3 regions of the Streptomyces sp. NPDC001339 genome follow, and region 2 is predicted to be linked to each of the others. Evidence: riboswitches for the same ligand, from Rfam matches in the RefSeq annotation. Region 2 holds a riboswitch; each other region holds the start of a gene.
The links. A riboswitch is a leader RNA that binds a small molecule or an ion and turns the genes downstream of it on or off. The one in region 2 is predicted to bind cyclic di-AMP.

Region 1 (7,701 bases), on a different contig from region 2:
GCCGCGCCCACCTCACCGGCCCCACCCCCGACTTCACCACCCGGGAACACCTCCTCCTCCAGCGCTTGCGGCACTATCAGCCGTGGGGACAGCGGGCGCTTACGGATGCGCTGGAGGCTGTGACCCGGCAGGGTGGCTGCCTGGCAGACCAGGAAGAGGGCGAACCCAGCGGCTCCGGCGAGACTCACTCAAAGAAGTCCGGTCGGGCAAGGCTGTGCAGGCGGGGTAGCCAGAGCCGTACCGAGGGGACCCCGTCCTGCTCTACGCAGCAGGCGGCGCACCGCCCGCCATCGGGTCGGTCATGGCGGCGTTGAAGTACTGGAACGCGGACAGCTCGTAGCCAGTGCGCCCGGAGCTCGTCATCAGCGCACCGTCTTGGGATGGGGGTGGCGGCGCATCTCGACATTGCGATCCGTCGCCTTCGACGTGTCTCCCACGGCGTAGGCTTCCGCGCGCTGTTGTGCCAGTGCGGCGCACACATCGCACCCGGCAACCGGCTTTGGCTCCGGGACCAGTTCCCCCCAGGCGAACGGGGCGGCACATGCGGGCCATCAGCTCACCACCTCCACGCCGTGAATCCAGCGCGGCCCCGCATCGATTCCGTGCACAGCCAGCCACAATGACCGTCGCCGCCCGCGCCGCAACCGTCGCTGGTGCAGTTCTTCGGGCGTGAGCACGTACGGGCGGACCAGGGCCGAGCCTCGCCACGCAACAGCCCCGGCTGCCCTACGGGCACGGGGCGTGGCGCGGGTGTCTTTGTTCGCGCCGCTTCATCCTCGAAGGCAAGCCGATACTGCTGGCCACGAGTTTCCTTCCCACTGACCTGGTGGCTGGCTCCCTGATTATCCAAGAGGACACCGGGCCTGGCGGCACCTACGCGCGCCTGGCTGAACTGGGCCACGAGCCCGTGCACTTCCCGGAAGAGATCCGCTGCCGGATGCCGTCTCGGGATGAGGAAAACCGACTCAGCCTCACCATGGGCACACCCGTGATCATCATCTTCCGCACCGCTTTCACGGATGGCGGCCGCCCTGTGGAAGTCAACGAGATGATCCTGGACTCGTCCGCATACGTGCTGGAATACGACATCGAGGCATAGCGGAACGCGCCAGCCGCGCAGGCGTTTGCAGATAGTTGTGGAAGCTTACGGGGAGTATGGCCGGCGGAAATCAGGCGCACAACCTCCCGAAGCGCATGGCTCAAGTCAGAGACTGTGAGACCACGTCAGCCATACCCCACGAGATCGCTGTGGAAGAGCCCGCCCATCCATCAGGTGTGCGCCAGATGGCCCCGATGCCATGTTCCTCAAGGTAGTTGGTGTAGACGCCAATATCCTCGGAGAATAGTCCCAGGAGGTGCGGCTTGGGCTCTCCCCTCAGCGCGTACCAGAAATAGCGATACTCCAGCAGCTGCCCTACGGCCTCGCGCACTGCCTGCGTGGGGTTGCCCTTCTTCACCGCTTTGGCTTCCACCAGCCATTCGTCGCCATTCGCCTGGAGCACCAGGTCCCGAGGATGCACACGATGTGTAATCGGCGTAAACCCCCGCCTCAGGATGTAGGGCCCAAAACGCCGAATGAGCCCCTCGTGTGCCCGCGTCCTGCGTTGCTCGGCCGCCGCAAGCTGCACGTAATAGTCATCGCTCGTTTTGGGCTGAAATCCCTCCAGGCCCTCGTAGGTGACATGTCCGCTGGTGCGGTACTCAACGATGGGTCCCTCAGGCTCGTTCATGACCTCAATGTGCGGCTCAACAGCGAGTGTCGCCTTGAGGATCGTGGCCATGTTGCCGAGGTCTGCACAGAGGTCTTCCTCAGCAGGAAGTTGATCGATCTCATAGCAGCGAGCGGCTACGCTACTGGCCTCGTACGCCCGTGCCCGCCACCCGGTGTGTTTGAACTCCGGCTGATCGGACCAGTCAGCGACGAGTTCGCGAGGAAGCTCAGCCAGCAAGGACTGTGCCCTTACGGTCAAGTGAGTGCGGAGCTTCTTGCCGGTCGTCTCCAGTTGGTTGCTGAACACCGTTACGCCCTGCTGAAGCGTCAGAGCGACTGACTTGAGATCCGCCGCGAAGATATAAGCGAGGTAGAGCCCGTCAGTTCCGCTCCCTCCCGTAGTCGATTCATAGATCTGAATCCATGGTGTTGCCGCGGCTCCGCCTTTTCCGCCGTGGCCTCTCGCCTTCATGCCGTAGGGCAGGGCCGTCGCGAGGCGGTCGCCCGCTGCCTTCAGCACTTCTTGGCCTGGGTTCCCGCTCGTAGTGGTGAGCGTGGTGTCGAACCTGTTGGCCACATCGAGGAGCAGATCACGTATACCCATGCACCAAAAGTTACGGGATTCGATCACTTGTGGCTGCTGTTGAAGACGATGAGACGAGCAGACGGCGGAATCGAGCCATGATCGCGGTCCTCCATGGTTCCGCCGGGCCACACGATCATTGCCCTGCTTGCTGCTTTCTCTGGCTCTCCGGGCCTCCCCGGTCCGCTGCAAGGCCCGGCGTAGGCTCAGGGAAGTTGGCTCTGACGTGGAAGGTTATGGCGATGGCGCGTGTTCCGGCGGCAGTAGTGGCGGCGAGTGGGCTTGTAGGTGGTTACGGCCTGGCCCGTTGGACGAAGAAGCGGCCCCTGGGTGGGGTGGCGCTGGCGGCGGCGGGGGCTGTGGCGGCCAAGGAGTGGCAGGAGAAGGCCGGGCCGACGGCTGCGGTGGCGTTGAGTGGCGCCTACGTGGCGGCGTTCGCGGGGTCACATGTGCTGGCCAAGAAGATTGGGGCCTGGCCTTCGGTGTTCGCAGTGGCGGGTGGGGTCGCGCTGGCGTCGTGGGCGGTGGTCGACCGTCGGGGTTGAGGCTGGCCGGTGCACGGGCGGGGCGGCGAGCGCCTGCCGCGTCCGTGCACCGTCATTCAGGCCGAGGCGTCGTTGAGGAGGGTGAGTTCGGGCTCGGTGAGGGTCAGGTCGGCGGCGGCCAGGAGGGGTGGGAGCTGGGAGACCGTGCGGGCGCTGGCGATGGGGGCGGCGACAGTCGGCTGGGCGGCGAGCCAGGCGAGGGCCACGGTGGCCGGCTCGGCTCCGTGGGCGGCGGCGACGGTATCGAGGGCCTCAAGGACGCGGAGGCCGCGATCGGTGGCCAGATACTGTGCGGCCTTCTCGGAGCGGGCGCTGTCGATGGCGGTGCCCGGGCGGTACTTGCCGGTGAGGAAGCCGGAGGCGAGAGCGTAGTAGGGGACCGCGGCGACGCCCTCGCGGGCGGCCACGGCAGCCAGTTCGCCCTCGTAGGTGTCACGGGAGACGAGGTTGTAATGGGGCTGCAGGGCGACGTAACGGGCCAGGCCCTCGCGAGTGGAGAAGGCCAGGGATTCCGCAAGGCGGGCCGCTGAGATGTTGGACGCGCCGATCTCGCGGACCTTGCCGGCCTTGACGAGGTCGTCGAGAGCGGTGAGGAACTCCCCGACCTCGAGCGACTCATCGTCGAAGTGGGTGTAGTAGAGGTCGATGTAGTCCGTACGGAGGCGAGCGAGGGACTGGTCGACCGCGGTCTTGATCGTGGCGGCGGTCAGGCCCTTGAGGTCGGGGTGTGCGCCGACCTTGGTGGCGATGACGACGTCGGAGCGATTACCGCGGGACGCCAGCCAGTTGCCGATGACGGTCTCGGACTCACCGCCCTTGTTGCCGGGGACCCAGGCGGAGTAGACGTCGGCGGTGTCGATGAAGTTGCCGCCGGCGGCCGTGTACGCGTCGAGCACGGCGAAGGACTCGGCTTCGTCGGCCGTCCAGCCGAAGACGTTGCCGCCGAGGGAGAGCGGGGAGACGGAGAGCGAACCAACAGTTTTGAGTTTCGCGGTCATGTGGCGTGAGAGCGCTGAGGGGAGGGAGTTTATTCCCCCCCCCGTTTGTTTTTGTTTCTCGTTGCCTCGTGTTCTCCGTTGCCCAGATGGTGACGTTGCCCGGATGGCGACGTTGATCAGATGGTGACGTTGATCAGATGGCTATTCCGTGCTCCCGAAGCCATGGCACCGGGTCTATCGGGTCCCCGGCACCGGGGCGTACCTCCAGGTGGAGGTGTGGGCCGGTGACGTTGCCCGTCGCGCCGACGCGGCCGATGACGTCGCCCGTAGTGACCTTGCCGGAGGTCTTCACCATCGAGGACAGATGGCAGAACCAGAGCTCGGTGCCGTCGTCGAGGGTGAGCACGATGCGGTAGCCGTACGCACCGGCCCAGCCGGCCTGGGTGATGGTGCCGGAGTGAACCGCCTTGACGGGCGTGCCGGTCGGCGCGGCGAAGTCCTGCCCGGTGTGGTCCGCGGCCCAGCGGTCGCCGGCCTGGCCGAAGCTGGCGGTCAGGGTGTACGAGGAGACGGGGGCGGTGAAGCTCTTCGCCAACTGGGCGAGGCGTTCGGCCTCCGCCTTACGGCGGGCCTCCTCCTCAGCCTCACGCTTGGCCTCCAGCTCCGCGGCTTTCTTGGCGGCCTCGGCCTTCTCGGCTGCCTTCTGGGCTTCGGCCGCTTCCTTCGCGGCCTGCTTGACGGCGGCGTTCTCGGCCGCTTCGCGAGCTTCCGCCTCGGCGGCGTCCTGCTGCGCGTCGGCCTGCTGGAGGATGCGGCTGCGCAGGGCCTCGCCGGCGCCGGTGCCGCTGCCTGCGCCGATGGCCTCGCTGAGTGGGCCTGAAGCCGAGGGGGAGTTGGCCTCGGAGCCGGAGCCGGAGCCGGAGTTGGCGCTGGAGTTGGCGCCGTCGTCGGCACCAGCGCCGGATATGAGGTCGCCCACGCCAGGGAGGGATTCGGCGTCCGGCAGGCTGTCGGCTATCTCGTGAGCCAGCCCGCCGATGTCGGGCATCGAGATCGGGACCGGCGGGCGGTCCTCCGCCGTGGCCATACCCCCCGCGCCGACCGCCGCGATGACGCCGACACCGAGGACCGTACCGCCGCGGGCGAGCCCGCCGGTGCGCTGCTTGACCACCCGGTGCTTGCCACGGACGGCGCGGACGGACTCCTCGGTGGGGTTCCACTCCTCCCACGGGCCGTCACCGTCACTGCCGCCGTCGCTGTCACCTTCACCGTCACGGTCGGCGTCATGGCCCGCTGCGATGTCCGCACCGCCGCGCGCGTAGCCGGGGCCGTCGAAGGCGCCTCGGGCATCGAGTTCATCCGGGGAGGCCGGAGCAGCGGGGGCTGCGGATGCAGATGCGGATGCAGATACAGAGGGGAAGGGGGCCGGGGATGCGGATACGGATGCAGGAGCGGATGCGAACGGAGCCTCGGGGGCAGGCCTGCTGGACGCCACGGGGGCGGACTCCTTTCCTTCCTTCTCGCCTACCGGGTTAGCTGACGGGTTCGGAGCAGGAAGGTCTCCTACGGGCACCCTCTGGCTGAGGCGTCCGATTCACCCCAAGGTGGTGGTTCCCCGGTTCCCTTGTGCAGTTCATGCCGTTCATGCGGTTCGGGCAGCTCGCGCGGTTCGTACCGTTCGGGCCGTTCGAGGTGTTGAAGGTGCGTGAAATGCGCGTACGAGATTCGGCGTCGGCGCGCGGTGCCGCCTCTTGCGGCGGCTGGGACGACCGCGCTGCGTTATCGGACAGTAATAGAAGCCGTGACCATTTTCCAAGCCTCCCCCGGGATCCTTGTCCACTCCCTATGAGATGCACCGTGGAACTTTCCCGCCATTCCCACTCAAATAGGGCGAATTGACCACAGAGCGCTAAACGATCTCTCGGCGATTGTGCGTCAGTTGTTATCCGATGCAGGTGCCCATTGTGATGCGGAGGGGCGCACGGACATCACCTAGAGTGACGACGTGCGCGACGTCGGATCACGGTCATCAACACGTCGTCGACACGCCGGTCGTCGACACGTCGTCAACACCGGGAGCTCACACGCCTCACTACGCCCCCATGGGCCGCTGCACCGCCAGCAGCGCCATATCGTCCGCCTGCTCGCCGCCCGTATGCCGTGCCACGTCCTCGATGAGGGTGTCCAGGAGGCTGCCCGGTCCGGCGAAGTGGCGGCCCCGCAGCCGCGCCGACGGGTCGTAGAAGCGGCCGTGGGAATCGCGGGCTTCGGTGACGCCGTCCGTGAAGAAGAGCAGCAGTGCACCGGCCGGGAGGAACGTCTCGTCCACCCGGTCCGGCCAGCTCGCCACCTCGCCCATCCCCAGCGGCAGCGCCGGCGCCGAGGGCGTCAGCTCGCGCAGCCCGCCGTCCGGGGTGAGCATCAGAGGCGCCGGATGGCCGCGATTGAGAATCCGCAGCACGGGCTCCCCGACGGCCGGGACCTCCGCCAGGACAGCCGTGGCGAACCCCTCGACCAGCTCGATCCCCGCGCGCCGCTCGGCCTCCCGCCGCAGCGCCCGCTCCAGCCGGCCCGCCACCGCCTCCAGCGTGGCCTCCTGCTCGGCCGCCTCCCGGAAGGCACCGATGACGACCACCGCGGCCTCCACCGCCTCCAGCCCCTTGCCGCGTACGTCGCCGACGAGCAGCCGTACGCCGTGCGGGGTGTCCTGCACGGCGTAGAGGTCGCCACCGATCCGCGCGTCCGCCCGCGCGCCCACGTAGCGGGCGGCGACCGCGAGCCGTCCGCCGAGCTGCTCCGGCGGCTCCGGCAGAACGGCCCGCTGGGCGGCCTCCGCGACGTCCCGTACGGACGCCAGATGGGCCTCGGTCTTCCGTAGCGCACGGTTGATGCCGAGCGCCAGCAGGGCCACGACGAACACCGTCGCAGCCTCCGCCACCGCCTCGTGGACGTTCGAGGCGGGGCTGCGGTAGGCGGCCACCCAGATCTCGCCTGCGACGGCGACCAGCGCGGTGAGGGCGGTAGCACCCAGCGAGAAGAGCGGCGCCGCGACCAGCGGGGCCGCGGCGAAGAAGGGGGAGCCGGTGTAGCTGAGCGGCGTCACCTCCTCGAAGGCGAGGCCGCCGATGAGCAGAACGACGGGCAGCCAGCGCACCAGGTGCTGCCCCCGCAGCCGCCTCCGGGCACGGCGGGCCCGTGGCTCCCACTCCCCGTCGTCGCCCGTAGAGGGGCTGTCGCCCTGCCGCATCCGTACCGGTCTCTTCCCGCTCCACCCGTCCGTACGGGCACCGTCGTGTCGGCCGCCTCGACGCCCGTCCCAAGGCTTTCCGCTGCGAGGGCGTCCGGCGAATCCTCGGCGTCCGGATGGGGCATGACGTCCGGATGGGGCATGGGGCACGGGGCATGGGTCGTACGCGGGGTCATGGCTCCTACGCGGGCGGGGGTCATGGCTCATGCGCGGGCGGACGGGACCGGACGGCAGTGGTGGCATGGGGCACGGCTCTACGTGCTGAAGGGCAAGGGCACGGCTGGGCGCGCGAAAGGGCACGGCTTCGTACAGGTCCGCGTCCCCGCCCCCGTCCGCATCCGTCCCCGCACCCGTCCGTATCCGCACCCGCACCCGGAAAATGCGATACGGCGGGCGCCCACAAGAACGCCCGCCGTACCGTTTTCACACCGTCAGGACGAGTCCCGACTCACTCACTTACTTCCGCTACCTCCGAGCCGACCACCAGGCTGGGGACACACTGATGGCCCACACGTCCCCCACCTGTTCCTCGGTGGGGTCGTCCGGATCGACGTCACGGAGCCCGTAGGGGTCGACTTCGGCGATGACGAAAATCCTGGCGCCGGACTCGGACACCCGATATCGCCGGATGTCGTCGGTGCCCGAGGGGTCATCGTCCGGCTCGATGGAGTATCCCT
Region 2 (7,701 bases):
GCGAGAGTGCCGGGCCCCGGGGCGGCATCCCCTGATGTCGCAGCCTCGCCCCGCTCCTGCTCGAACTCCAGGGCCACGGCGGCGAGTTCCTGAAGGTTCTCGATCCGGGTCTCGTCCTGCGGGTCGGTGGAGGCCTGGAGCTCGGCGAGGTAGCCCGTACGCTCCAGGACGGCCTCCAGGATCGTGGCGGGTCCGGCGCCGGACTCGACGACCGTCCGCAGCTCCTCCATGAGGACGTTGAAGCGCTTGACGGCGTTGGCGGACCGGGCGGCCATGCCGTACGCCTCGTCGACCCGGCTCAGCGCCTGCGGGAAGGTGATCTTCTCGCGGGAGGAGAGCGCGTCGATCATGGCCTCGGCGCGTTCACCGATGCCCCGCTTGGGGACGTTCAGGATGCGGCGCAGCGGGACGCTGTCCTCGGGGTTGGCGAGCACCCGCAGATACGCGAGGACGTCGCGGACCTCCTTGCGCTCGTAGAAGCGCACGCCGCCGACGACCTTGTAGGGCAGCCCGACCCGGATGAAGATCTCTTCGAAGACCCGGGACTGGGCGTTGGTGCGGTAGAAGACGGCGACGTCGCCGGCCTTGGCGTCGCCTGCGTCCGTCAGCCGGTCGATCTCGTCGGCGACGAACTGGGCCTCGTCGTGCTCGGTGTCGGCGACATAGCCGGTGATCTTGGGGCCGGCGCCGGCGTCCGTCCAGAGGTTCTTGGGCCGGCGGTTCTCGTTGCGTTCGATGACCGCGTTGGCGGCGGACAGGATCGTCTGCGAGGAGCGGTAGTTCTGCTCCAGCAGGATCGTCGTCGCCTCGGGGTAATCCTCCTCGAACTGGAGGATGTTGCGGATGGTCGCGCCGCGGAAGGCGTAGATCGACTGGTCGGCGTCACCGACGACGCACAGCTCGGCGGCGGGGATGTCGGCGGTGCCCGGGCCGACCAGTTCGCGTACGAGCGTGTACTGCGCGTGGTTGGTGTCCTGGTACTCGTCGACGAGGACATGGCGGAAGCGGCGGCGGTAGTGCTCGGCGACATCGGGGAAGGCCTGGAGCAGATGCACCGTCGTCATGATGATGTCGTCGAAGTCCAGGGCGTTGGCCTCGCGCAGCCGCGCCTGGTACATCGCGTACGCCTCGGCCAGCGTCTTCTCGAAACCGTCGGCGGCCGTTCCGGCGAAGGTCTCCTCGTCGATGAGCTCGTTCTTGAGGTTGGAGATCTTCGCGCTGAAGGACTTGGGCGGGAAGCGCTTGGGATCGAGATCCAGATCGCGGCAGACCAGGGCCATCAGGCGCTTGGAGTCCGCGGCGTCGTAGATCGAGAAGGAGGACGTGAAGCCCAGCTTCTTGCTCTCCCGGCGCAGGATGCGGACGCAGGCGCTGTGGAACGTCGAGACCCACATGGCGTTGGCGCGCGGGCCGACCAGCTCTTCGACGCGCTCCTTCATCTCACCGGCGGCCTTGTTGGTGAACGTGATCGCGAGGATCTGGCCGGGGTGGACATGGCGCTCGGCGAGGAGATGGGCGATGCGGTGGGTGAGCACCCGGGTCTTGCCGGAGCCGGCGCCGGCGACGATCAGCAGCGGGCTGCCCGAGTGCACCACGGCGGCCTTCTGCTGGTCGTTGAGCCCCTCGAGCAGCGCCGCGGGGTCGATGGCCGGGCGGGCGGCGCCGTCGCGGTAGTACGCGTCTCTCGAGGCGGGCACGTCGAACTGCCCGCCGAAGAGGTCGGCAGGGATCTCCTCCGAGGCCGGCTCGTGCTCGTCCTCGGGAGGCGGCGGGGGCTCGTCCTCGCCCTTGTGGGCGAGGTCCGCCAGGAAGCTGTCGTCAAAGAGGCTGCTCATCGCCCACCGAGTCTAGGCCGCGGCACTGACAGCGCGCTGGGGAGTGTGGACAAGTGTGGCCGGCGGGCCGGATGAACCCGGTCTGTGTACCGGCGAACGCCGTCCGTAGTGGGCCGTAGTGGCCGTAGCAGTCGTAGTGGGCGTAGTGGCCGTAGTGGGCCGTAGTGGCCCGTCGTCACTGAGGTCACGAAAAGGTTTCGGGCATATCGAACACCAGCCTTCCCAGAAGCCACACCAGTTGGCTAACGTCCTGGCTCGGGCAGCCCGCACGCCGTCGGTGACAGCACCGGCACGGGCCGCCTCCGCCGAGTCCAGACGCGCCGGAAGATCCGAACCCCGGGTCCCGGCCGGAGCCGGGGCCCCACACGCACCACCGGGGTGAATCGATCCCGCGACCGCCGCTCACAGCGGACGCCCGGACCGTAGGGCCGCCCTTCCGTCAGCCCGAACCCTTCAGCTAACCCGGTAGGCGGCACACGGAAGGAGCCGCCGGTCGTGGCGTCCCACCGCAAGCCTCGCACCAGCGTTCTCACCTCGCCCGGAAGCCGCCGTACGGCCGTCGGGCTCACCACCGCCGCGCTCGCCTCGGTGACCCTGCTCGCACAGTCCGCCCAGGCGGCACCCAGCGCGCCCCGGCCCACCCTCGAAGGGGCCGAACAGCTCGAAGAGGTCCAGCAGAAGGTCGACAGCCTCTACCGCCAGGCCGAGGTGGCCACCCAGAAGTACAACGCGGCGAAGGAGAGCGCCGACCACCAGCAGGAGACCGTCAACGACCTGCTCGACGCCGCCGCCCACCGCGCGCAGAAGATGAACGACGCGCGGCGTGAACTGGGCACCTTCGCGTCGGCGCAGTACCGCGGCGGTGGCGTGAACCCGACGGCGCGGCTGATGCTCGCCGAGGACCCGCAGCAGTTCTTCGACCGCACCCACCTGATGGAGCGGCTGACCACCCGGCAGCAGCAGGCCGTCGCCGACTACCAGGGGCAGGCGGCTGCGGCGGCGCGCCAGCGGGCCGAGGCCACCCGCGGCCTGGAGCGGCTGCAGGCGTCACAGGAGTCGCTCAAGGCGTCCAAGCGGTCCGTCCAGCAGAAGCTGGCCGAGGCCCGGCAGCTGCTGTCCCGGCTGACGGCCCAGGAGAAGGCGCGGCTGGCGGAGCTGGAGCGCCGGAAGGAGGCGGAGGCCCAGCGCAAGGCCGAGGAGGAGGCGCGCCGCCAGCAGGAGCGCGAACGGCAGCGGGAGCGGGAGCGCGAACGGCAGCAGGACGGCGGCAGGACGGATGACGGCCACTCCGGCGACCAGTCCGGTGGCGGTACGGACGGCGGCCGGCCCGGTGGCGGCACCGGCGGTGGCGGCTCCACCGGGGACGCGTACTCCACCAAGGCCGAAAAGGCCCTTGCCTTCGCCCGCTCCCAGATGGGCAAGCCGTACGTCTGGGGCGCGACCGGCCCCAACTCCTACGACTGCTCGGGCCTGACCCAGGCGGCGTGGAAGGCGGCCGGGGTCGAGCTGCCGCGGACGACCTGGGACCAGGTCAAGGTCGGCGAGCGGGTGGCGACCAACGACCTCCAGCCCGGTGACCTGGTCTTCTTCTACAACGACATCAGCCATGTCGGCATGTACATAGGCGGCGGGAAGATGATCCACGCGCCGAAGCCAGGCGCCAGCGTCCGGGAGGAGTCGATCTACTACATGCCGGTCTACGGGAACGTCCGCCCGGCCTGAGCCCTTCGCGAAGACGCCCGGGCCGCCTGCGAAGCCGCCCGGGCTGCGCGCGAAGACACCTGAGCCGCGCGCGAAGACATCACGTCCAGAGCAGAGCGATGAAGATGTTGGCGACCGTGAGCGCGCCCACCGCGCCGAAGAGCGGCTTGGCGACCTTCTCCTCGTCCCGCTTGACGTAGACCAGCGCCAGGATCACCACCAGGACGGCCATCTTCACGCCGATCTTGATGTTGTTGACGTGGTGGTCCTGGGCCTGGTGGAGGCCGACCAGCACGATGCCGGTCACCAGCATCGTCAGCGCGCCGTGCAGCATCGCTGGGACAAAGCGCGCGGTGCCCGCGCCCATCGCCTTCATCTGGGTCAGAAAGCCGCCCAGCAGGGAGGCGATACCGATGATGTGCAGGGCGACGAAGACATTGATCACTACGTCCATAGTGCTGGATCGTATCCGCCGTATAGCACGGCACTTCCGGCAGGGCGTGCACAATCGTCGCTTCGGTCACGGCAGACCGGTCCCGGCCGTACGGCCATGACGCCGCGGTCAGCCGCATGTCGGCGGCGGTCGAAACCGAACAATCCCGGGCAAGCGGGCTCATTCCCACGACAGCCCGGTCTAGCGTCCTCCTCCAGGCGGCCGGCTCACCACCATCGCCGGACTCCGCACCGGCGTCCGTCGGCCGCCCCGCCGGGAGATCCGGCGGCGGTCCGCTCCCTCGTGACGGACCGCCGCCGGATCCACGGCCCGCAAGGGAAGGAAGTGACGGCCACCGTGGCCTCGCACCGCAAGCCAAGGCAGCATCCGCTTGCCGCGCTCTTCGGCCTCGGCCCGCGCAGCTCGCGCGCCGTCCGCCTGGCCGCCACGCTGGCCCTCGCCGGCGCCGCCACCGCCACCGCGCTCGACGGCACCGGCCAGGCCGCTCCCCAGCCCACTCCCGCCCAGGTCAAGGACCGGATCGACGCGCTGTACCAGGAGGCAGAGGTGGCCACACAGAACTACAACGGCGCGAAGGAAGCCGCCGACACGGCACGCGAGGAGCTGAGCAGACTGCAGGACGAGGCCGCCCGCCGGTCCCGGAAACTGAACGCCGCCCGCGCCGAGCTGGGCGCCATGGCGGCATCCCGCTACCGCTCCGGCGGCGTCGCCCCGGCCGTGCAACTACTGCTCTCCGCCGATCCGCAGCGCTATCTGGACGGCGCCGCGGTGCTGGAGCGGGCGGGCAGCCATCAGGCGGCCGCGGTGGCCGGTTACGCGCGTCGGCTCGGCAGCGTACGGCAGGTCCGCCGGCAGGCCGAGGACACCACGCGGCGGCTGGCGGCCGCCGAGACCAGGCTGAAGAGACACCGGGTCACCGTCGTACGGAAGCTGGACGCCGCCGAGCAGTTGCTGAGCCGGCTGACCGCGGAGCAGCGGCGGCTGATGGCGAGCCAGGGCCCCGCCGAGGACGCGTCGGACACCGGCCACGAGGACCGGCGGACGGGGCACGGGGACGGCCTCCTCGGCGGCATCCCCGCCGGCTCGACGGCCACCGCGGCGGCCGGGGCCGTCACACAGGCCCCCAACTCCCGTGCCGCACAGGCCGTTTCCTTCGCCTATGCGGCGCTCGGCAAACCGTACGTCTGGGGCGCCACCGGCCCCTCCGCGTACGACTGCTCGGGACTGACCCAGGCCGCCTGGAAATCCAGCGGTGTCGCCCTCCCCCGCACCACCTACACCCAGATCAACTCCGGACCCCGCATCAACCGTTCCCAACTCGCCCCGGGCGACCTGGTGTTCTTCTACTCCGGCGTCAGCCACGTCGGCCTCTACATCGGCGACGGCAAGATGATCCACGCCCCGCACCCGGGCGCCCCGGTACGCATCGCCCCCATCGACCAGATGCCCTTCGCCGGCGCCACCCGCCCGGCGTAACCGGCCCCGACCGGCGGGCTCCGACGCACCACACGGGGCCGGACACGCCTCGCGGGGTCTGACCTCGCGGAGCCGGACGCACCGCCCGGGGCCAGGCACACCTGACAGAGCCGGACGCGTCTCGCAGGGGCCGGACGCGCCTCGCGGGGGCGGGGCGCCTACTGCGGGAATATCTCCCGTCCCCGGTTCGCTGAGGACCGCAAGGGGTGCTCGCGCCCCCTAAGGGATCCGTTCGAACGCCCCCTACGGGACGGCCGGCCCGTCGCTCACGGCTTGAGCTGATGCCCCAGCCAGCGGAAGATCTCGGGGATCTGCTGCCGCCAGACCGCCGTGGTGTGGCCGCCCGCGCTCGCCGGGATCAGCTGGACGTTGATCGACGTCGGCGGCTTGGCGATCTGGCGGAGGCCGATGCCGGCCTGGTAGCCGTCAGCCGCCGCGCCGGACACGTACAGCGCCGTACGAGGCGGCTTGCCGGCCGCGTTGGCCGACTTCAGGATGTTCAGCGGGTTGGACTCGACGCGCAGCTTGGGGTCCTTGCCGGCGAGCGAGTCCGGTTCGAGGGCCGGGTTGTTGTAGCCGGACATGGCGACCGCGGCGCGGTAGCGGTCCGGGTGGGCGAGGACGAGCTTGCTGGCACAGTGCGCACCGGCCGAGTAGCCGGCCAGGGCCCAGGAGTCCGGGGTGTCGCCGACGCGGAAGTTGTCAGTGATCATCTTGCGTACGTCGACGGTCAGCCAACTGTCGGCGTTGACCTTGCCCGGGAGGTTGACGCACCCGGTGTCGGCACCGTTGATGATGTTCGTGCGAGGCGCCACCAGAATGAACGGCTTGACCTGACCGCGCTGCATCAGCGGTTTGAGCTGCTCGGTCACGTGCAGCGACCCGAACCAGGCCTTCGCCGAGCCGGGGTAGCCGGGGAGCAGCTCGACCACCGGGAACTTCTTGTCCTTGTAGGCGGGGTCGTTGTACTGGGGCGGAACCCAGACGTAGACCTCGCCCGTCACGCCCGAGATACGGCCCTGGAGATCGGTCATCTGCACGCCCTGGCCCATCCGCGGGTCATCCGCCGGCCGGAACTGCTGGATCTGTTTGGGCTCATCCTCGACCTGCTTGCCGCCCATGCCGTCCGGCCCGAGGTCCTTGGCCGCCGCGACATGGCTGTTGGTGCCGAGCAGATCACCCCACGTGTCGTAGAGGTTGTTGGCGTTGTTGACCAGGACAAAGACCAGGGTGATGGCCGTGACCTGGGCGAACAGCAGCATGAGCAGCCGGGCGAGGCCGCGCACCACAGCGGGCCCGGATATTCGGGTCCACAGCGCGAGCGGCAGGACGACGGCGACGATCAGCAGGGCGACCGCGGTGAGGAAGAAAGGGGTGCCCGTCAGGCTCATCGGGAACTCGCTTCCAGGACAGCTATGCGAAGGACGTGGGGGGTGGTTCGGGCCCCGCCCTCCGGCAGTGAGCCTCTCCGCGCCCTTAGAGGACATCCGCGCGGCTCTTGGTTGCCCGTCTTTGCTCTTCTTTACGTCGTCGTGGCCAACGTCACCTCCTCGGTCTGTCTCTCGTCCCTTCTCTCGTCCGGCTTTCACCCGGCTCTCATCCGGCTCCCGGCCCGCTCCCGGCCGGCTCTGCCGGGCTCCCGGTCCTCCCAGGTCAGAACACCAATACGGCGGTCAGACCAGGCGGCGGGCGGCTGCCCAGCGCGTCAGCTCGTTGCGGTTGGAGAGCTGGAGCTTTCTGAGTACCGCCGACACATGTGATTCGACGGTCTTCACCGAGATGAACAGCTGCTTGGCTACCTCCTTGTAGGCATAGCCGCGGGCGATCAGCCGCAGGACCTCGCGCTCACGCTGGGTGAGGCTGTCCAGGTCCTCGTCGACCGGCGGGATGTCCGTCCCGGCGAAGGCGTCCAGGACGAAGCCGGCGAGCCGCGGGGAGAAGACCGCGTCGCCGTCGGCGACCCGGAAGATCGCGTTGACCAGGTCCGTGCCGGTGATCGTCTTGGTGACATAGCCCCGCGCACCGCCACGGATCACGCCGATGACGTCCTCGGCCGCGTCGGAGACGGAGAGCCCGAGGAAGCGGACCGGGCGGTCGGGGTCGGTCATCATCGCCTCGCTGCGGCGCAGCACCTCGACGCCGCCACCACCGGGGAGGTGGACATCCAGGAGGACGACCTCGGGGCGGGTGGCGGTGATGACCGTGACCGCCTGGTCGACGTCGGCGGCCTCGCCG
Region 3 (7,701 bases), on a different contig from region 2:
TGGACGACCGTGACCGGTTTGTGCGGATGGGATGCGGCCACGGCGCGCAGGGCGGCGGCGAGCGCGGCACCCTCGCCGCCGGGCGGGGTGGGCCCGTCCTGCTCCCCCACCCACGGGATCGCCGTGACGATCACGGCATCGCAGCCGTCGCCGCCCAGCGTCTCGGCGAGCGCGGTGCGGAAGTCGTCCGGCCGCGCCGCGGAGTCCAGTACGCGGGGGTGCAGCGGCCGCAGCCGCTCGGTCAGGCAGGCGTCGTAGGCGAGCAGTGCCAGCGCCTCGGAATTGCCGAGGATCGCGATGCGCGGACCGGCGGGCAACGGCTGGGAGGCCAGCAGCAGCCCGGCGTCGACCAGTTCGGTGACCGTGTCGACGCGGATCACACCGGCCTGGCGCATCAGGGCGGCGACCGTGCTGTCCGGGACCTGGACCGTGGGCACGGTGTGCCCGGGCGGCGCCGTACCGCTGTGCCGGGCCCCCTTGGCGACCACGACCGGCTTGACGGCGGCGGTGCGCCGGGCGAGCCGGGCGAACTTGCGCGGGTTGCCGATGGACTCCAGGTAGAGGATCACGACGTCGGTGTCGGGGTCGTCGTACCAGTACTGGAGCAGGTCGTTGCCGGAGACGTCGGCGCGGTTGCCGGCCGAGACGAAGGACGAGATACCGGCGATGCCGCCGTCGCCGGGGCCGCGCTCATGGAGTCCGCTGAGCAGGGCGATGCCGATGGCGCCGGACTGGGTGAACAGGCCGATGTGGCCGGCACCCGGCAGCTGAGGGGCGAGGGAGGCGTTCATCCGGACGCCGGCGGCGGTGTTGATCAGGCCGAAGGCGTTCGGCCCGATGAGCCGCATGCCGTACGAGCGGGCCTGGCGGAGCAGGGCACGCTGCCGCTCACGGCCCTCCGGACCCGCCTCGGCGTAACCGGAGGAGAGGATCAGTACGCCCTGGACGCCATGTTCGCCGCAGTCGCGGACCACGTCGGGGACACGGTCCGCCGGGACGGCGATGACCGCGAGATCGACCGGATCGGGGATGTCCCGCAGGGTCCGCGCGGCCGGCACTCCCTCCGGGTCCAGTCGCCGCAGGTCTTCGGGGAAGGCGTGGTTGACGGCGTGCACCCGGCCCGTGAAGCCGCAGCTGAGGATGTTGCGCAGGACGGTGCGGCCGATGCCGCCGGGGGCGCGGCCGGTCCCGATGACGGCGACCGAGCCAGGGGCGAGCAACCGCTGTACGGAGCGCGCCTCGGCGCGCTGCTCGCGGCCGCGCATCACGGCCACGGACTGCTCGGTGGGCTCCAGGTCGAACTCCAGGCGGACCACGCCGTCCTCGAAGGTGCGCTGCTGGGTGTAGCCGGCGTCCGTGAACACCTTGATCATTTTGGAGTTCGCGGGCAGCACCTCGGCGGCGAACCTGCGGATACCGCGCTCACGGGCGACGGCCGCGATGTGCTCCAGGAGGGCGGAGGCGACCCCGCGGCCCTGGTGGGCGTCCTGGACGAGGAAGGCGACCTCGGCCTGGTCGTCGTCGGGGCTCTTGGCGGGCAGCCCCTGGTCGTTGATCCGGTCGTAGCGGACGGTGGCGATGAACTCACCGCCGACGGTGGCGGCGAGCCCGACCCGGTCGATGTAGTCGTGATGGGTGAAGCGGCGCACATCGCGGTCGGAGAGGCGGGGGTAGGGCGCGAAGAAGCGGTAGTACTTCGACTCGTCCGAGACCTGTTCGTAGAACGAGACCAGCCGTTCGGCGTCGGCGGGGGTGATGGGCCGGATCCGTGCCGTGCCGCCGTCGCGCAGCACCACGTCGGCTTCCCAGTGCGACGGGTACGCGTGCTCGGGCGGGTTCTGCATGCGGACAGAGTACGGCCGGGCACCGACAACAGGCCTTGTCCACGTCCTGTCCCCGTACCCTCGGGGGTCACCAGGACGGCCGTTGGAGCACTTCCGGCAGCGTGCGAGAATGGTCTAGACAACTGTCACGACTTTGAAGGGCAACACCATGGCTGAGCGCCGCGTCACTGTCGGTTGGACCGAGGGGCTGCACGCCCGCCCCGCGTCGATCTTCGTCCGTGCGGCCACCGCCTCCGGCGTCCCGATGACGATCGCCAAGGCGGACGGCAACCCGGTCAACGCGGCCTCCATGCTGGCGGTCCTGGGCCTGGGCGCCCAGGGCGGCGAGGAGATCGTGCTGGCCTCGGACGCCGAGGGTGCCGAGGCAGCGCTCGACCGCCTGGCGAAGCTGGTGGCCGAGGGTCTCGAGGAGCTCCCCGAGACCGTCTGAGTCCCAGCGGGTCCAGCAGCGGCCCGTACGACCTGCGGCGGCCCCGTCGCGGTGACCGGAAAACGGTCGCCGCGACGGGGCCGTTCTTGCATTCCCCGGCAATGCATTCCTCAGCGAGGCATTCCTCGGCAGCTGGGCATTCCTCGGCAGAGAATTCCCCGGTGGGTCATTGCGCGACAGCGCGCCGAGCACAAACCGCGTCCGGACAAATGGGCGCGCGAATCCCATTCCAGCGCCTCTCCTCATTCCGGCGCCTCTTTGTATACGGCGTGCTTGTTAAGAACGGGCACGCGCCGTGTTGACGGGCCGTTTCGGATCCCTCACCTCGGCCGTGACGGGGTGCCGTAGCCGGTACACCGGAAGAGAGCGCTCGATGTGCGCGGCCATCAGGGCACGGGCCCGTTCCGCGTCGCCCCGGGCCACCGCTTCCAGTACCGCGCCGTGTTCGTCCCACGACTCACCGGACCGGTCCGGCAGGTCGACCGCGTACATCCACTCGATCTTGCGCCGCAGCTGGGTGAGCAGCGCGGTCAGGCTGGGACTGCCGGCCGCCTGGGCGAGCGTCTCGTGGAACCAGCCATCCAGTTGGCGCAGGTCCGCGGGGTTGCCGTGACGGGCCCGGGCACGGCCGAGCCGGACCAGGCCGCGCAACACCTTCAGGTGGGCCGGGGTGCGGCGGACGGCGGCGCGGGCGGCGCCCAGCGGCTCCAGCAGCGCGCGGATGTCGAGAAGGTCCGCGGCCTCCTGCTCGCTGAGCGCGGCGACGCAGGCGCCCGCGTGGTGGCGGGTGGTGACAAAGCCCTCCGACTGCAGGGTGCGCAGCGCTTCGCGGACCGGCACCCTGGAGACGCCGTAGCGCGCCGCCAGGATCTCCTCGATCAGCCGACTCCCCGGCGCCAGTGCGCCGGAGACGATGTCCTCGCGAATCGCCGTGCACACCGCATGCGCGGAAATATGGCCTCGCATCGTCCGTGCCTCCGCCGTAATCCCCGGGAAACGCCGCCGGTCGGCGACTTTTCCGCGACTCTATTCGACGGGGGCGGCTTTTCCGACGGACTCCTGCTATTCAGGGATATTTTTTGGCCAATACCCGGGCGTGGACGGTGGAAGGCCGGGCGCCCTGGTTATGGACCGCGTTCCAAGGCGCCGCGGTGGGCCGGAGGTGAGGCGGCGGAAGCCGCTCAGACGTCCACGCCGTGCGACCGCAGGTACGAGACCGGGTCGATGTCCGAGCCGTACTCGGCGGTGGTGCGGGCCTCGAAGTGCAGATGCGGGCCGGTGACGTTGCCGGTGGCGCCGGAGAGGCCGATCTCCTGGCCGGGGGTCACCTGCTGGCCGACCGAGACGCCGATCGACGAGAGGTGGCCGTACTGGGTGTACGTACCGTCGTTCATCTTGATCACGATGTTGTTTCCGTACGCGCCGCCCCAGCCGGCCTCGACGACGGTGCCCATGCCGACGGCGTGGACCGAGGTCCCGGAGCCGGCGTGGAAGTCGACGCCGGTGTGGCTGCCGGAGGACCACAGGCCGCTGGAGGCCTTGTAGCTGGTCGAGACGTACGAGCCGGCTATCGGGGCGACGAAGCTGTTGAGGCGCTTGCGCTCGGCGTCGCGGGCGGCGCGCTCCTTGGCCTCGCGCTCCTCCTCGGCCTTCTTCCGGGCCTCCTCGGCGTGCCGCTTGGCTTCCTCGGCCCGCTGCTTGGCCACGGCCTCGGCCTTCGCCTCCAGGGCGGCCAGCTCGGCGGCGGCCTGCTGGTCGTCGGCCTGCGCCTCGATGCGGCTGGCGAGCTCGTCACCCAGGACGACGGCCTGCTGGAGGCCGGTGTCATGGCCGTGCGCCTCGTCCGTGGCGGCCAGCGCCGGCGAGGCCACGGAGGCGACCACACCGGAGGCCGCGAGGGTGGCTATGCCGGCGAGGTTACGGGTCTTACGAGCGGTACGGCTCGGACCGCGGTGCTTCCCGGTGGCACGGGTGAACGCCATGTGCTGGCTTGTCCTTTCCTTCCCTCTCGCCTACCGGGTTAGCTGACGGGTTCGGAGCAGGAAGGTCTCCTACGGGCTCCTCCGGGGAGGAGTCCGATTCACCCCAGGGGACATGTGGGTCCCCGGCTCCCCTGGCTCGCGCCGTACGGGGACTCGGCGATCGCTGTCCGCTGCCACTGGTGTGGCGGTGGTGTGACGAACAGCCGGACAGACGGTAATCGGGGCCACTTTCCTCCGCCAAGCGGAACCTGTCTTTTGTGCGGGATGCCACAAGAACCAGTACAACCAGCCCTACCAAACCGGACATACGACGGCTCCCGTGGCGCTGGGCACCACGGGAGCCGCATCGTCGACTGAGCCACCATCAGGCGACGGGGAGTCAGCCGGCCCACCGGGGGCCGGGGCGGGAGGGCCTAGCCGCTGACGACCGTCACCTCACCGAGACCCAGCGCCTTCACCGGCTCGGCGATCTGCGCCGCGTCCCCCACCAGGACCGTCACCAGGCGGTCCACCGGGAAGGCGCTGACCACCGCCGCGGTCGCCTCGACCGTGCCGGTCTCCGCGAGCCGGACGTACAACTGCGCCTGGAAATCGTCCGGGAGCTGCTGCTCGACCTGGTCGGCGAGGGTGCCCGCGACGGCCGCCGCGGTCTCGTACTTCAGCGGGGCGACGCCGACGAGGTTCCGCACGGCGACATCGCGCTCGTCGTCCGTCAGCCCCTCCGCCGCGAGGGTCCGCAGCACCTGGAACAGGTCCTCCAGCGCCGGAACGGTGGATTCGGTGTCCACCGAGCCGCTGATGGCGAGCAGTGCGGCGCCGGTGGCTCCCTCGGGGGACGTGGGGGCGGTGGAGCGCAGCACCTGGCTGAAGGAGCGCACACCGTAGGTGTAGCCCTTCTCCTCGCGCAGCACGCGGTCCAGACGGGAGGTGAGGGTGCCGCCCAGGCAGTACGTGCCGAGGACCTGCGCGGGCCACACCCGGTCGTGCCGGTCGGCGCCGATACGGCCGATGAGCAGCTGGGTCTGGACGGCCCCGGGGCGGTCCACGATCACCACCCGGCCGGTGTCGTCGGCGACGACCGGCGCGGCCTTCAGCGGCTCGGCCGCCGGGCCGCTCCAGGCGCCCAGAGTCTCGGCGAGCGCCGCGTCCAGGTCGACGCCGGTGAAGTCGCCGACGACGACCGCGGTGGCCGTGGCGGGCCGGACGTGGGCGTCGTAGAACGCGCGGACGGCGGCGGCGTCGATGCGGGCGACGGTCTCCTCGGTGCCCTGGCGGGGCCGGGACATCCGGGCGGTGGCCGGGAACAGCTCCTTGGACAGGGCCATCGCGGCACGCCGGGCCGGGTTGGCGAGCTCGTGCGGGATCTCGTCGAGACGGTTGCGTACCAGCCGCTCGATCTCGCTCTCCGGGAACGCGGGGGCCCGCAGCGCGTCGGCGAGGAGCCCGAGCGCGCGCGGCAGCCGGGAGGCCGGGACCTCCAGCGAGACCCGCAGGCCGGGGTGGTCGGCGTGCGCGTCCAGCGTGGCGCCGCAGCGCTCCAGCTCGGCGGCGAACTCCTCGGCGGAGTGCTTGTCGGTGCCCTCGGACAGGGCGCGCGCCATGATCGTGGCGACGCCGTCCAGGCCCTCGGGCTCGGCGTCCAGCGGAGCCACCAGGTTGATCTCGACGGCGAAGACCTGCTGGCCGGGCCGGTGGCTGGTCAGGAGGGTGAGGCCGTTGGCCAGTTGGCCGCGGTCGGGGGCCGGGAAGGCCCACGGCTTGGGCGCGCCGCCGTGCGGCTGCGGGTGGAAGTCCATGGTGCTCTCGGGAGAATCTGCGCGGGTGGTGGCGTCGCTCACTGGTCCGCCTCCCCTTCCTCGGTGTCGGCGGCGTCGGTGGCGCCGGTGGGTTCGGCGGATGCCGTGCCTTCTGCGGGTTCGTAGACCAGCACCGCGCGGTTGTCGGGGCGCAGCCGGGCCTGGGCGACCGCCTTCACCTCCTCCGGGGTGATCTCCAGAACGCGCCGCACGGCGGTCAGCGCGAGCTGCGGGTCCCCGAACAGGACGGCGAAGCGGCACAGTTCGTCGGCCCGGCCGCTGACCGTGGCCAGCCGGTCCAGCCACTCGCGCTCCAGCTGCGCCTGGGCGCGCTCCATCTCCTCCGGGGTCGGCCCGTCGGCGGCGAAGCGGGCCAGCTCCTCGTCGACGGCGCGCTCGATGTCGGCGACCTCCACCCCGCCGGACGTCTTCACGTCCAGCCAGCCCAGCGAGGGCGCACCGGCCAGCCGCAGCAGGCCGAAGCCGGCGGCCACGGCGGTGCGGTCGCGGCGCACCAGGCGGTTGTACAGGCGGGAGGACTCGCCGCCGCCCAGGACGGTCAGTGCCAGATCCGCGGCGTCCGCCTCACGGGTGCCGTCGTGCGGCAGGCGGTAGGCCGACATCAGGGCGCGGGAGGGCACGTCCTCCGTGACGACCTCGCGCAGCTCTTCGCCGATGGTCTCGGGCAGCGAGCCGTCCCGGGGCGGCTGCTTGCCGTCGTGGCCCGGGATCGAGCCGAAGTACCTCTCGATCCAGGCGAGCGTCTGCTCGGGGTCGATGTCGCCGACGACCGCCAGGACGGCGTTGTTGGGCGCGTAGTACGTGCGGAAGAAGGCCCGCGCGTCCTCCAGGGAGGCCGCGTCCAGGTCGGCCATCGACCCGATGGGCGTGTGGTGGTACGGGTGTCCCTCCGGGTAGGCCATGGCCGTCAGCCGCTCGAAGGCCGTGCCGTAGGGGACGTTGTCGTAGCGCTGACGGCGCTCGTTCTTGACGACGTCGCGCTGGTTCTCCAGCGACTCCTCGTCCAGCGCGGTCAGCAGCGAGCCCATCCGGTCCGCCTCCAGCCAGAGCGCGAGCTCCAGCTCGTGGGCGGGCATGGTCTCGAAGTAATTGGTGCGCTCGAAGCTCGTCGTGCCGTTGAGCGAACCGCCGGCGCCCTGCACCAGCTCGAAGTGGCCGTTGCCGGTCACCTGCGCGGAGCCCTGGAACATCAGGTGCTCGAAGAGGTGCGCCAGGCCGGTACGGCCCTTGACCTCGTGGCGGGAGCCGACGTCGTACCACAGGCAGACGGCTGCGACCGGGGTCAGGTGGTCTTCGGAGAGCACCACGCGCAGGCCGTTCGCCAGCCGGTGCTCGGTCGCTGTCAGGCCGCCGGAGCCGGCTTGTTCTGTGGCCGTGTGACCCATGGGCATGTACGTCCCTTCGATCCGCTTGCGAGGAAGTTCTGTCACTGTATGCAACCGCGTCGGCATCTGGCGAAGTTCCCGGGCGCCTGGACCGAACGTGCGCCCTGCCCGGCCGCCGTGGAGCCGAGGGGGGAGTCAAGGGGGGAGTCGCGGTGGGCGTTGTCAGTGCGGCGGTCCACAATGGTCCGCGTCAGACTCGGAGATACCTTCGGAGATACCTGGAGGTACCTCCGGTCGATCGCC

Region 1: it holds a riboswitch for cyclic di-AMP, as region 2 does, so the genes downstream of both, ACFY12_RS12295 (M23 family metallopeptidase) here and ACFY12_RS04810 (NlpC/P60 family protein) in region 2, are expected to answer to the same signal.
Region 3: it holds a riboswitch for cyclic di-AMP, as region 2 does, so the genes downstream of both, ACFY12_RS32785 (M23 family metallopeptidase) here and ACFY12_RS04810 (NlpC/P60 family protein) in region 2, are expected to answer to the same signal.

Annotation. Positions count from the first base shown of each region.
Region 1 is NZ_JBIAWT010000004.1:21,368-29,068, forward strand. It holds gene ACFY12_RS12270 (PrsW family intramembrane metalloprotease) at 1-314, shown strand, start outside; partial or broken gene ACFY12_RS12275 (UTRA domain-containing protein) at 752-1,099, shown strand; gene ACFY12_RS12280 (MrcB family domain-containing protein) at 1,200-2,315, opposite strand; gene ACFY12_RS12285 (hypothetical protein) at 2,537-2,839, shown strand; gene ACFY12_RS12290 (aldo/keto reductase) at 2,896-3,837, opposite strand; gene ACFY12_RS12295 (M23 family metallopeptidase) at 3,971-5,272, opposite strand; cyclic di-AMP (ydaO/yuaA leader) riboswitch at 5,284-5,428, opposite strand; gene ACFY12_RS12300 (PP2C family protein-serine/threonine phosphatase) at 5,870-7,024, opposite strand; gene ACFY12_RS12305 (hypothetical protein) at 7,490-7,701, opposite strand, start outside.
Region 2 is NZ_JBIAWT010000001.1:1,124,289-1,131,989, forward strand. It holds gene pcrA (DNA helicase PcrA) at 1-1,595, opposite strand, end outside; cyclic di-AMP (ydaO/yuaA leader) riboswitch at 2,160-2,322, shown strand; gene ACFY12_RS04810 (NlpC/P60 family protein) at 2,331-3,557, shown strand; gene ACFY12_RS04815 (hypothetical protein) at 3,637-3,990, opposite strand; gene ACFY12_RS04820 (NlpC/P60 family protein) at 4,315-5,466, shown strand; gene ACFY12_RS04825 (alpha/beta hydrolase) at 5,733-6,857, opposite strand; gene ACFY12_RS04830 (LuxR C-terminal-related transcriptional regulator) at 7,140-7,701, opposite strand, start outside.
Region 3 is NZ_JBIAWT010000016.1:116,049-123,749, reverse strand. It holds gene ACFY12_RS32800 (GNAT family N-acetyltransferase) at 1-1,844, opposite strand, end outside; gene ACFY12_RS32795 (HPr family phosphocarrier protein) at 1,993-2,274, shown strand; gene ACFY12_RS32790 (GntR family transcriptional regulator) at 2,551-3,240, opposite strand; gene ACFY12_RS32785 (M23 family metallopeptidase) at 3,456-4,256, opposite strand; cyclic di-AMP (ydaO/yuaA leader) riboswitch at 4,269-4,425, opposite strand; gene ACFY12_RS32780 (M16 family metallopeptidase) at 4,670-6,052, opposite strand; gene ACFY12_RS32775 (M16 family metallopeptidase) at 6,091-7,458, opposite strand.